2 regions of the Massilia sp. LjRoot122 genome follow, and region 2 is predicted to be linked to the other one. Evidence: predicted binding sites of a transcription regulator. Region 2 holds the regulator's gene; the other holds the start of a gene.

Region 1 (5,616 bases), 4.6 Mb from region 2:
GGGGTGAACGTGTGTTCCTTCGCCTGCTCGGTCGAGCGCGTATTCGCGCGCCCGCTCAACTACGTACACTTGTCCTTCCCGAGCTCGATCCAGGGCACCAGCCTGCGCGGTGCGATGCGGGTCAAGGCCGAGATTCCGGCGAGCGTGTCCATGATCGACGGCAAAGCCTCCTCGGCCGCCTGCATGCTGACGAACGTCTCGGTCACGGGTGCGAGGATCGAATCCGAGTATCCGCTGCCGCCTGGCAGCGAAGTGGTCACGCTGGGATTCACGCTGGCGACGCCGCCCACCAACGAAGAAGTGCCGGTCGAGAGCCTGGCCGCCGTCAGGAACATGACGGTAGCCAGGCCGGCGCCGGACAAGCCGGATGTCTACAGCTACGGCGTCCAGTTCGTCGACCTCGATCCCGTGCACTACACGCTGCTGCAGAACATGACCTACGAGGCGCTGCTGGCGGACCGGTTCAAGATCGTCTGAATCCTTCTTCAATGTCACATGGTAAATTGCTGGCCTGCGTAAGCGGCGCCCTGCCGCCTACCGAGATGACAACGAGGATGGAGCATGAATCTTCGTTTGCCGAGCCTGCTGCGCTTGCTACCAATCGCAGTGGCAACCCTGGCTGCCACGAGCGCAATGGCCGCACCGCGCGGCTTTACCGTGGAAGACCTGGTGAACATGGAACGGGTGGGCAGCCCGGCCGTGTCGCCTGACGCGAGCCGCGTCGTTTACACCGTGCGCAGCACGGACATGAGCAAGAATCGCGGTCACACGGAACTCTGGCTGGTCGACCTGCGCGCCGCCAAGCCGGTGCCGCAACGCCTGACCAATCACGCCTCGAGCAGCACCGAGCCGGAGTGGTCGCCCTCGGGCGACGCCGTCTACTTCCTGTCGACCCGTTCGGGCTCGTCACAGCTGTGGCGCTTGCCGCTGGCAGGAGGCAAAGCCGCCGAGCCGGTGAAAGTCACCGACCTGCCGCTCGACGTCGAGAGTTTCCGTGTGTCTCCCACGGGAGACCGGGTGGCGATGAGCCTGTCGGTGTTCCGCGACTGCGCCGACCTCGCCTGCACCAAACAGCGCCTCGATGCGGAGGAAAAGGACAAGGCCAGCGGCAAGCTGTACGACCGCCTGTTCGTGCGCCACTGGGATACCTGGAGCGACGGCCGCAACAACGTGCTGTTCTCGGCGCCCCTCGATGCCGGCGGGAAGCTGAGCAGCGCGCCAGTCAGCCTGTCAGGTGTGCTCGATGGCGATGTGCCTTCGAAGCCTTTCGGCGACCGCGAGGAGTTCCGCTTCAGCCCGGACGGCAAGACCATCGTGTTCGCCGCCCGCATCGCCGGCAAGACCGAGGCCTGGTCGACCAACTTCGACCTGTACACCGTGCCGGCCGCGGGCGGCGCCGCGCCGCGCAACCTGACGGCCGATAATCCGGCCTGGGACACCAAGGGCGTGTACTCGCCGGACGGCCGCACCCTCGCCTGGCTGGCAATGGCGCGCCCCGGCTTCGAGGCCGACCGCTACCAGGTGATGCTGATGGACGTGGCCAGCGGCCAAAAACGCAAGCTGGCCGCCGACTGGGACCGCTCGGCCGGCAGCCTGCACTGGCGCGCCGACGGCAAGGCGCTGATCGTCGATGCCGAAGACCTGGGCCAGCACCGCCTGTTCTCGATCGACGTCGCCACCGGACGGGTAGACGCACTGACCGGCAAGGGCGCGGTCGGCGCCTTCGACGTCCGCCGCGATACCGTCGCCTACACCCAGGCCAACCTGGCCTCCGGCGCGCAGCTGTTCGCGATGAAGCTGGGCAGCCAGCCCTCGCAGCTGACGACGCTGAACGCCGAGCGCCTGGCCGAGGTGCGCTGGGGCCAGTACGAGCAGTTCAGCTTTGCCGGTGCCAATGGCGAGACGGTGTATGGCCACGTGATGAAACCCTGGAATGCCGAACCGGGCAAGAAGTATCCGGTCGCCTTCCTGGTGCATGGCGGCCCGCAGGGCAGCTTCGGCAACGGCTGGAGCTACCGCTGGAATCCGCAGGTGTATGCGGGCGCCGGCTATGCCACCGTGTTCATCGACTTCCATGGTTCGACCGGCTACGGCCAGAAGTTCACCGATTCGATCAGCGGCGACTGGGGCGGCAAGCCGCTCGAGGACCTGCGCAAGGGCCTGGACGCGGCGGTGAAGAAGTTCCCCTGGCTCGACCGCGAACGCAGCTGCGCCCTGGGTGCGTCCTACGGCGGCTACATGATGAACTGGATCGCTGGGAACTGGAACGACGGCTTCCGCTGCCTGGTCAACCACGACGGCGTCTTCGACAGCCGCGGCATGGCCTACTCGACCGAGGAACAATGGTTCACTGACTGGGAAAACGGCGGCGCCTACTTCGCGGTGCCGGACAAGCACGAGCGCTTCAATCCGGTCCATCACGTGAACAAGTGGAAGACCCCGATGCTGGTGATCCAGGGCGACCTCGATTTTCGGATTCCGACGGCGCAGGCGCTGTCGACCTTCACGGCGCTGCAGCGCAAGGGCATCGACAGCCAGCTGCTGGTATTCCCGGACGAGAACCACTGGGTGCTCAAGCCGGCCAACTCGGTGCAATGGCATCACACGGTGGTGAAGTGGCTGGATCGGTATCTGCAGCCGCAGCCGGCGCGCTAAGCCTGAAAAGCAAACAGCCCGCTATGCAGCGGGCTGTTTGTCATTGTCATGCCAGGGCGGCATGACGGTCAGACGATTACAGCTTCGGACGGTACTTTTCGGTCACGTCGGTCGATGCGTCGTAGGTCGTGGTGCACTGTGCACCTTCGACACAGGTGATCAGATAGACCAGTTTCTTGGTGTCGATGCCGGCGTTGTTGGTGCCCTTCATGACAACGGTGACGGTACCCTTGTCTGCGGCGGTACCCGCAGCGGTAACCGAGGTGACGTACGAGCTGGTGATCGAAGTTGCAGCCGGCAGGCCGAGGGTGGTGTTAGTCGTGGAGGTAGACAGGCTACCTTCGTTGAATGCCTGTGCGATGGCCAGGCGGGCCGGCTGCGAGATCGACGAGGCTTCGCTGACTTTGGCTTTCGCGGTGTAGTCGCTGTAGGCCGGGATTGCGACGGCTGCCAGGATACCGATGATCGCGACGACGATCATCAGTTCGATCAGGGTGAAGCCGCCTTGTGCTTTGGTTTGCATTTGCTTGAAGTTCATGTCTATCTCTCCAGGTGGTGTATCAGGTGATTGGGTTACTGCTTGTTGCCACGCTTTCTTATATGCAAGTGGTATGCCAGCCCGAAAAATGCTGATTTTATTAGTGCGGAGATAACAAAACAGCGTGCCAGGACAAGTTTTGGCTTGAGCAGGGACAAAATTTGTCACTTGAGCTTAGCAATTTTTGTCAGTGGACAGTTTACGTAACGCAATTTGTCAGGTCAGGCAGCAAATAAAAACGGGGAGCCTCAGCTCCCCGTCTTCGTCGACCATGAAACGGTCAGATTACAGCATGGCCTTCAGCAGGCGAGCCATTTCCGACGGGTTCTTGGTGACGGTGATGCCGCAGGCTTCCATGATTTCCAGCTTGGCTTGCGCGGTATCGGCGCCGCCCGAGATCAGCGCGCCGGCATGGCCCATGCGCTTGCCCGGAGGCGCGGTGACACCAGCGATGAAGCCGACGACCGGCTTCTTCATGTTGTCCTTGATCCACTGAGCAGCGTTCGCCTCGTCCGGGCCGCCGATCTCGCCGATCATGATGACTGCGTCGGTATCCGGATCGTCGTTGAACATGCGCATCACGTCGATGTGCTTCAGACCATTGATCGGGTCGCCGCCGATGCCGACTGCCGACGACTGGCCCAGGCCCAGTGCGGTCAGCTGACCGACTGCTTCATAGGTCAGGGTGCCCGAGCGCGAGACGACGCCGATACGGCCCTTGCGGTGGATGTGACCCGGCATGATGCCGATCTTGATCTCGTCCGGGGTGATCAGGCCTGGGCAGTTCGGGCCCAGCAGCAGGGTCTTCGAACCGGCCTTGGCCATACGGTCCTTGACTTCCATCATGTCACGGACAGGGATGCCTTCGGTGATGCAGATTGCCAGGTCGAGCTCGGCTTCGACGGCTTCCCAGATCGCGGCGGCAGCACCTGCCGGCGGAACGTAGATCACCGACACGGTGGCGCCGGTTTCCGACTTCGCTTCCTTGACCGATGCGTAGATCGGGATGCCTTCGAAATCTTCGCCGGCTTTCTTCGGGTTCACGCCTGCCACGAAGGCTTCACGGCCGTTCGCGTAGTCGCGGCACATGCGGGTGTGGAACTGGCCGGTCTTGCCGGTGATACCTTGGGTGATGACTTTGGTGTCTTTGTTAATCAGAATCGACATTTTTATTTCCTTCGCGAATTAGGCTTGGCCAGCGGCAGCGGCAACGACCTGCTTCGCTGCGTCTTCCATGGTGTCTGCGGCGATGATCGGCAGGCCGGAGTCAGCCAGCATCTTCTTGCCCAGGTCTTCGTTGGTGCCCTTCATGCGGACGACCAGCGGCACTTGCAGCGAGACAGCTTTCGATGCGGTGATGACGCCTTCGGCGATCACGTCGCAGCGCATGATGCCGCCGAAGATGTTGACCAGGATGGCCTTCAGGCCCGGGTTCTTCAGCATGATCTTGAATGCTTCGGTGACCTTCTCTGCGGTCGCGCCGCCGCCGACGTCCAGGAAGTTGGCCGGCTCGCCGCCGAACAGCTTGATGGTGTCCATGGTGGCCATGGCCAGGCCGGCGCCGTTCACCAGGCAGCCGATGTTGCCGTCGAGCGAGATGTAAGCCAGGTCGAACTTCGATGCTTCGACTTCAGCTGGATCTTCTTCGTCCAGGTCGCGGTAGGCGACGATTTCCGGATGACGGAACAGGGCGTTCGAATCGAAGTTGAACTTGGCGTCCAGAGCGATGACCTTGCCCGAACCGGTCAGGATCAGCGGGTTGATTTCGGCCAGCGATGCGTCGGTTTCCCAGTACGCCTTGTACAGGCCCTGCAGGTTGGTGCGGGCGTCGACGATCGACGCTTCCGGCACGCCGATCTTGCGGGCGACGTCGTCTGCCTGCTCATCGGTCAGGCCGACCGACGGTTCGATCACGACGTTGTGGATCTTTTCCGGGTTGCTGTGCGCGACTTCTTCGATGTCCATGCCGCCTTCCGACGAGGCCATCATCACGACTTTCTGGGTGACGCGGTCGGTGACCAGCGACACGTACAGTTCCTTCTTGATGTCAGCGCCTTCTTCGATCAGCAGGCGGCGGACTTTCTGGCCTTCCGGGCTGGTCTGGTGCGTGATCAGCTGCATGCCCATGATCTGGTCCGAGTATTCCTTGACCTGTTCCAGCGACTTGGCAACCTTGACGCCGCCGCCTTTACCACGGCCACCGGCATGGATCTGCGCCTTGACGACCCAGACCGGGCCGCCCAGCTCTTCAGCGGCCTTGACCGCCTCTTCCACGTTCATGCACGGAATGCCGCGCGGAACGGTCACTCCGAACTTTCGGAGGATCTCTTTGCCTTGATACTCATGGATTTTCATGCTGGCTTCCCTTCTTCTATTACTGAATTAGAAATACGGTTGAATTACAAAAAATGACAAACAGCGAA
Region 2 (5,616 bases):
TCGACATCTCGGTGGCCAAGGAAGCCTGCACCCTGAACCTGGCGCCGACCACCAGCACCACCGTCACCCTGGCGATGGGCGATGCCCTGGCCGTGGCGCTGCTGGATGCGCGCGGCTTCCGCGAGGAAGACTTCGCGATGTCGCACCCGGGCGGGGCCCTGGGCCGCCGCCTGCTGACCCACGTGCGCGACGTGATGCGCAGCGGCGACGCGATTCCCGCGGTGTCGCCCGACACCCCGCTGGCCCGCGCCCTGCTGGAAATCAGCCAGAAGGGCATGGGCATGACAGCCGTCGTCGACGCTGAACGCCGCCCGGTCGGCGTGTTCACCGACGGCGACCTGCGCCGCCTGATCGAGCGCGTGCAGGACTTCTCGAACATCACGATCCGCGACGTGATGCACGCGAACCCGCGCCGCATCTATCCGGAACAGCTGGCGGTCGATGCCGTCGCCGTCATGGAAGAGTTCCGCATCAACCAGATGCTGGTCGTCGATCAAGATGACCGCCTGGTCGGCGCGCTCCACATCCACGACCTGACTCGCGCCAAGGTGATTTGATGACTCCGTTGGAATACATGCAGCGCGCGGCGCGCGTGAAAGTGATGATCTTCGACGTCGACGGCGTGCTCACCGACGGCAGCCTGACCTATGGCCCGGACGGCGAGGTCACCAAGACCTTCAACGTGCTCGACGGCCTCGGCATCCAGCTGCTGAACAAGACCGGCGTCAAGACCGCCATCATCAGCGCGCGCAAGTCGCCGATCGTGGTCAAGCGCGCAGCCGACCTGGGCATTTCCCACGTCTACCAGGGCATCCACGACAAGCGCGTCGGCTTCACTGAACTTCTGGCGGCAACCGGAGTCACTCCCGAGGAGTGCGGCTACATCGGCGACGACGTGATCGACCTGCCGCTGTTCACCCGTGTCGGCTTCGCCGTCACCGTGCCCTCGGGCCATCCGGAAGTGCAGCACCGCGCCCACTACGTCACGAAAAATGCGGGCGGCCGCGGCGCCGTGCGCGAGGTCTGCGACCTCGTCATGCGTGCGCAGGGCACTTATGAACAGGCGCTCGCGCCGTACTTTGCATAACGACCCAGCATGGTCAACTACAAGCGCACCGCCCACCGCTGGAAGCTCCTGACGGTCATGATGATCGCGGTCTTCTGCGCCTTCGGCAGCTTCTGGCTGGTGCAGCTGATGGAGAGCGAGGACCCTGACGGCCGCCTCGGCGGTCCGCTGAGCGAGCCCGACTACATCGTCGAGAATTTCTCCTTCGTGCGCATGACGGAAGAGGGCAAGCCGAGCTACGTGGTGACGGGCAAGCGCCTGGCGCATACGCCGGAGGGCGACGTCTCCGTGGTCGAGCAGCCGGCCATGCAGGGCATGACGCCGGGCCGTCCGCGCACCGACATCGTCGCCCAGCGCGCCCGCATCCACCACGAGGAACACCGCGTCGAACTGCTCGGCAACGTCGATATCCGGCGTCCGGGCACGCCGACCAGCGAAGCGCTGCGCGTGCGGACCCAGGCGCTGACCGTGCTGCCCGACGAGGAAATCCTCAAGACCGACAAGCCGATCGAGATGCAGCTCGGCGCCGCGACCGTGACCGGCACCGGCATGGTCGCCAACAACGCGACCCAGAAGCTGCACCTGGCCAGCCGCGGCCAGATCATCTATCCGCCACGCCAGCGCCGCGAATAAGCGGCGCCGCGTGCAACCCAGGACAAGCAACATGAAAAAACTCATCGCAGCCGCCTGCCTCACCCTGGCCGCCTTCGGCGCCTCGGCGGAGCGCGCCGATTCGCTCAAGCAGGCCGTGATCAACTTCGATTCGCTCGACGTGGACGAGGTCACCCAGACCCGCATCCTGACCGGCAACGTCGTGCTCACGCGCGGCACGCTGGTGCTGAAATCCGACCGCGCCCTGGTCAAGGAAACGCCGGAAGGCTACATGAGCGTGACCCTTACCGCGAACAACGGCAAGACCGCCACCTTCCGCCAGAAGCGCGACGGCGGTCCCGACCTGTGGGTCGAGGGCCAGGCCCAGCGCATCGAATACGACGAGCGCGCCGAACTGGTGAAGCTGTTCACCGCCGCCGAAGTGCGCGAGCTGGAGAGCGGCCGCATGACCAACGAGATCAAGGGCCCCTTCATCTCCTACGACAACCGCCGCGAAGTCGCGCAGGTGCGCAACGACGCCAGCGGCGCCAGCAAGGTGGGCGGCGGCCGCGGCACCCTGATCATCGCGCCGCGCCGCACCACGGCGCCGGCAGAAGGTGCCAAGCAATGACGGCATCCATGACGGCGGCGATGACCTCGGCGGGCGAGGGCTGCAGCACCCTGATCGTCAAGGGCCTGCAGAAGAGCTACGGCAAGCGCCTGGTGGTGCGCGACGTGTCGCTGCAGGTGGAGTGCGGCGAAGTGGTCGGCCTGCTCGGCCCCAACGGCGCCGGCAAGACCACCTCCTTCTACATGATCGTCGGCCTGGTGCCCTCGGACGCCGGCACCATCGACATCAACGGCACCGACATCTCGAGCCTGCCGATCCACCGGCGCGCGGTGCTGGGCCTGTCCTACCTGCCGCAGGAAGCCTCGGTGTTCCGCAAGCTGACGGTGGAAGACAACATCCGCGCCGTGCTGGAACTGCAGCGCATGGACGGCAAGCCGCTCAGCAAGGACCAGATCAACGAGCGCCTCGACACCCTGCTGGCCGAGCTGCAGATCGAGAAGCTGCGCGAGAACCCGGCGCTGTCGCTGTCGGGCGGCGAACGGCGCCGCGTCGAGATCGCGCGCGCGCTGGCGACCAATCCGCGCTTCGTGCTGCTGGACGAGCCATTCGCCGGGGTCGACCCGATCGCGGTGATCGAGATCCAGCGCATCGTGCGCTTTCTGAAAGAGCGCAACATCGGCGTCCTGATCACCGACCACAATGTGCGCGAGACGCTCGGCATCTGCGACCGCGCCTACATCATCAACCAGGGCGCGGTGCTGGCCTCGGGCCGGCCTGACGACATCATCGCCAACGAAAACGTGCGGCGCGTCTACCTCGGCGAACACTTCAGGATGTAATGAAACAATCCCTGCAGCTCCGCACCTCGCAGCACCTGGCGCTCACGCCGCAGCTGCAGCAGTCGATCCGGCTGCTGCAGCTGTCCACGCTCGAACTGCACCAGGAGATCGAGCAGATCCTGCACGACAACCCCTTGCTCGAGCGGCTCGACGATCCGCTCGACCGCTCGGTGCGCCTGCTGGCCGACGGCGCCATCAACAGCGCGCCGGCGAGTGGCGAAGCGCCGGCGCCGCAGCCGGCGGCCGAAGAAGGCGCCAAGGCGGAAGGCGAGGGCTTCGATGAGGGCGGCAGCGAGGGCGAGCGCGGCGAGGCCGACAGCGACTGGGGCGGCGAGGGCGGCGGCGCCCGCAGCGGCGACGACGAGGATGGCCGCCCGCAGCTGGAAGCCGGGAGCATCAGCTTGCGCGAACACCTGGCCGAACAGATCCGCATGTGCGCTTGCACCCAGCGCGACCGCGCATTGGCCGAGCTGGTGATCGACGCGCTCGACGACAACGGCTACCTGGAAGAGCCGCTCGACGAGATCCATGCGCGCCTGCCGGAAGAACTCGAGATCGAGATGGACGAGCTGCGCTGCGCGCTGGCGCTGGTGCAGAGCCTCGATCCGGTCGGCGTCGGCGCGCGCAGCGCGGCCGAGTGCCTGGCGCTGCAGATCCGCCGTATGCCGGGCGTGCCCATGGTAACGCGGCGCCTGGCCCTGAAGATCGTCGAGGGGTATTTGACCTGGTTCGCCCAGCGCGAGTACACCAAGCTGAAGAAGGCGCTCGACTGCGACGACGAAGACCTGCGCGAAGTGCAGGCCGTGGTCCGCCAGTGCAATCCGCACCCCGGCGCGGCCTTCGGCGCGGGCGTGTCCGACTACGTGGTGCCGGACGTGATCGTGCGGCGCGCCAAGAGCGGCTGGGCGGTGTCGCTGAATCCGGACGTGATGCCGAAGCTGCGCGTGAACTCCCTGTACGCCAACCTGCTCAAGCAGGGAAAGAGCGAAAGCCAGATGGGCGCACAGCTGCAGGAAGCCAAGTGGCTGATCAAGAATATGCGCCAGCGTTTCGACACGATCCTGCGTGTCGCCGAGGCAATTGTCGAGCGCCAGCGCAACTTTTTCAGCCACGGCGCGGTTGCCATGCGCCCTCTTGTTTTGCGTGAGATAGCTGATACACTAGGCCTACACGAGAGCACGATCTCACGTGTAACCACGCAGAAATACATGCTGACCCCGCACGGCATGTTCGAGCTGAAGTACTTCTTCGGAAGCCACGTCGCCACCGAAGCGGGGGGAGAAGCCTCCTCGACGGCGATCCGCGCACTCATTGCGCAATTGACAGGAGCAGAAGACCCTAGGAACCCATTATCCGACAGCAAGATCGCGGAGATGCTCGGGGAACAAGGTATGGTCATCGCGCGCAGGACGGTTGCCAAGTACCGTGAAGCGCTCAAGATTCCGCCCGTCAGCCTCCGCAAATCCCTGTAAAGCTACTGCCCACTCTCACCTTGTGGCGCGGGCAGGGCACCTTCCCTAAGGAGTGTGTATGAACCTCACAATCAGCGGCCACCATCTCGAAGTCACCCCCGCCATCCGTGAATACGTTCAGAATAAGCTCGAGCGCATCACCCGCCATTTTGATCACGTGATCGACACCCACGTGTTCCTTGCCATCGATAACCTCACCGAAAAAGAAAAGCGGCAAAAGGCCGAGATTAACCTTCAGGTATCGGGCAAGATTTTGCATGTGGCAAGCGCGGCGCAGGATCTGTACGCAGCGATCGACACGCTGATGGACAGGCTGGACAGGCAGGTTCTGAAACACAAATCCATGCTTCAAGACCATAACCACGTGGCGCACAAGCGCCTTCCGGACAACGGAGAAGCCGCCGCCGCGTAAATAACGGGCGACCGCACACCAGCAAGGGCGTCTGAGGGGACGCCCTTTTTGCGTTTACTGCGCTTGTTACTTTTCGACGCTTCCAGTTTTACGCAGGTGTTCTGTAGAATGCATGTCTTTTCGACCACAGCACACCATCATGACCGATACCGTCCTGACCCGCGTCGCCAACCGCACCGGCGTCATCACGCTCGACCGGCCGAAAGCCCTGAACTCCCTCTCGCTCGACATGGTGCGCGCCCTGACCGCCATTTTGCTGCAGTGGAAGGATGATGCGGGCATCGAGGCGGTGGTCATCACCAGCAGCAGCGAGAAGGCCTTGTGCGCCGGCGGCGACATCCGCTTCTTCCACGAGATGGGCCAGGTCGGCCCGACTGGCGGCAGCGCCCTGCTGGAAGATTTCTTCACCGAAGAATACGCGCTCAACCACCTGATCCATTTCTACCCGAAACCCTACATTGCCGTGATGGACGGCGTGGTGATGGGCGGCGGCATGGGCATCGCCCAGGGCGGCCCGGACTGCGGCCTGCGCATCGTGACCGAGCGCACCAAGATGGCCATGCCCGAGGTGAACATCGGCCTGTTCCCGGACGTCGGCGGCAGCCACTTCCTGTCGCACGCGCCGGGCCAGCTGGGCCAGTACCTGGGCCTGACTGGCCTGACGA

What was found. Region 2 encodes sigma-54, which starts transcription at its own class of promoters, with help from an activator protein. Its sites were predicted from a motif close to TGGCANGNAANCTGCTTT; they were not measured.
Region 1: a site for sigma-54 is predicted at 3,255-3,272, ahead of ACSQ25_RS02235 (pilin). Genes of this name have one in related genera too.

What each region holds. Positions count from the first base shown of each region.
Region 1 covers NZ_CAXUPB020000001.1:500,488-506,103, reverse strand. Annotated here, with positions in the region: gene ACSQ25_RS02245 (flagellar brake protein) at 1-477, shown strand, start outside; gene ACSQ25_RS02240 (LpqB family beta-propeller domain-containing protein) at 562-2,655, shown strand; gene ACSQ25_RS02235 (pilin) at 2,732-3,193, opposite strand; gene sucD (succinate--CoA ligase subunit alpha) at 3,479-4,360, opposite strand; gene sucC (ADP-forming succinate--CoA ligase subunit beta) at 4,379-5,548, opposite strand.
Region 2 covers NZ_CAXUPB020000001.1:5,093,397-5,099,012, reverse strand. Annotated here, with positions in the region: gene ACSQ25_RS22445 (KpsF/GutQ family sugar-phosphate isomerase) at 1-557, shown strand, start outside; gene ACSQ25_RS22440 (KdsC family phosphatase) at 557-1,087, shown strand; gene lptC (LPS export ABC transporter periplasmic protein LptC) at 1,097-1,699, shown strand; gene lptA (lipopolysaccharide transport periplasmic protein LptA) at 1,731-2,288, shown strand; gene lptB (LPS export ABC transporter ATP-binding protein) at 2,285-3,067, shown strand; gene ACSQ25_RS22420 (RNA polymerase factor sigma-54) at 3,067-4,539, shown strand; gene hpf (ribosome hibernation-promoting factor, HPF/YfiA family) at 4,598-4,951, shown strand; gene ACSQ25_RS22410 (enoyl-CoA hydratase/isomerase family protein) at 5,091-5,616, shown strand, end outside.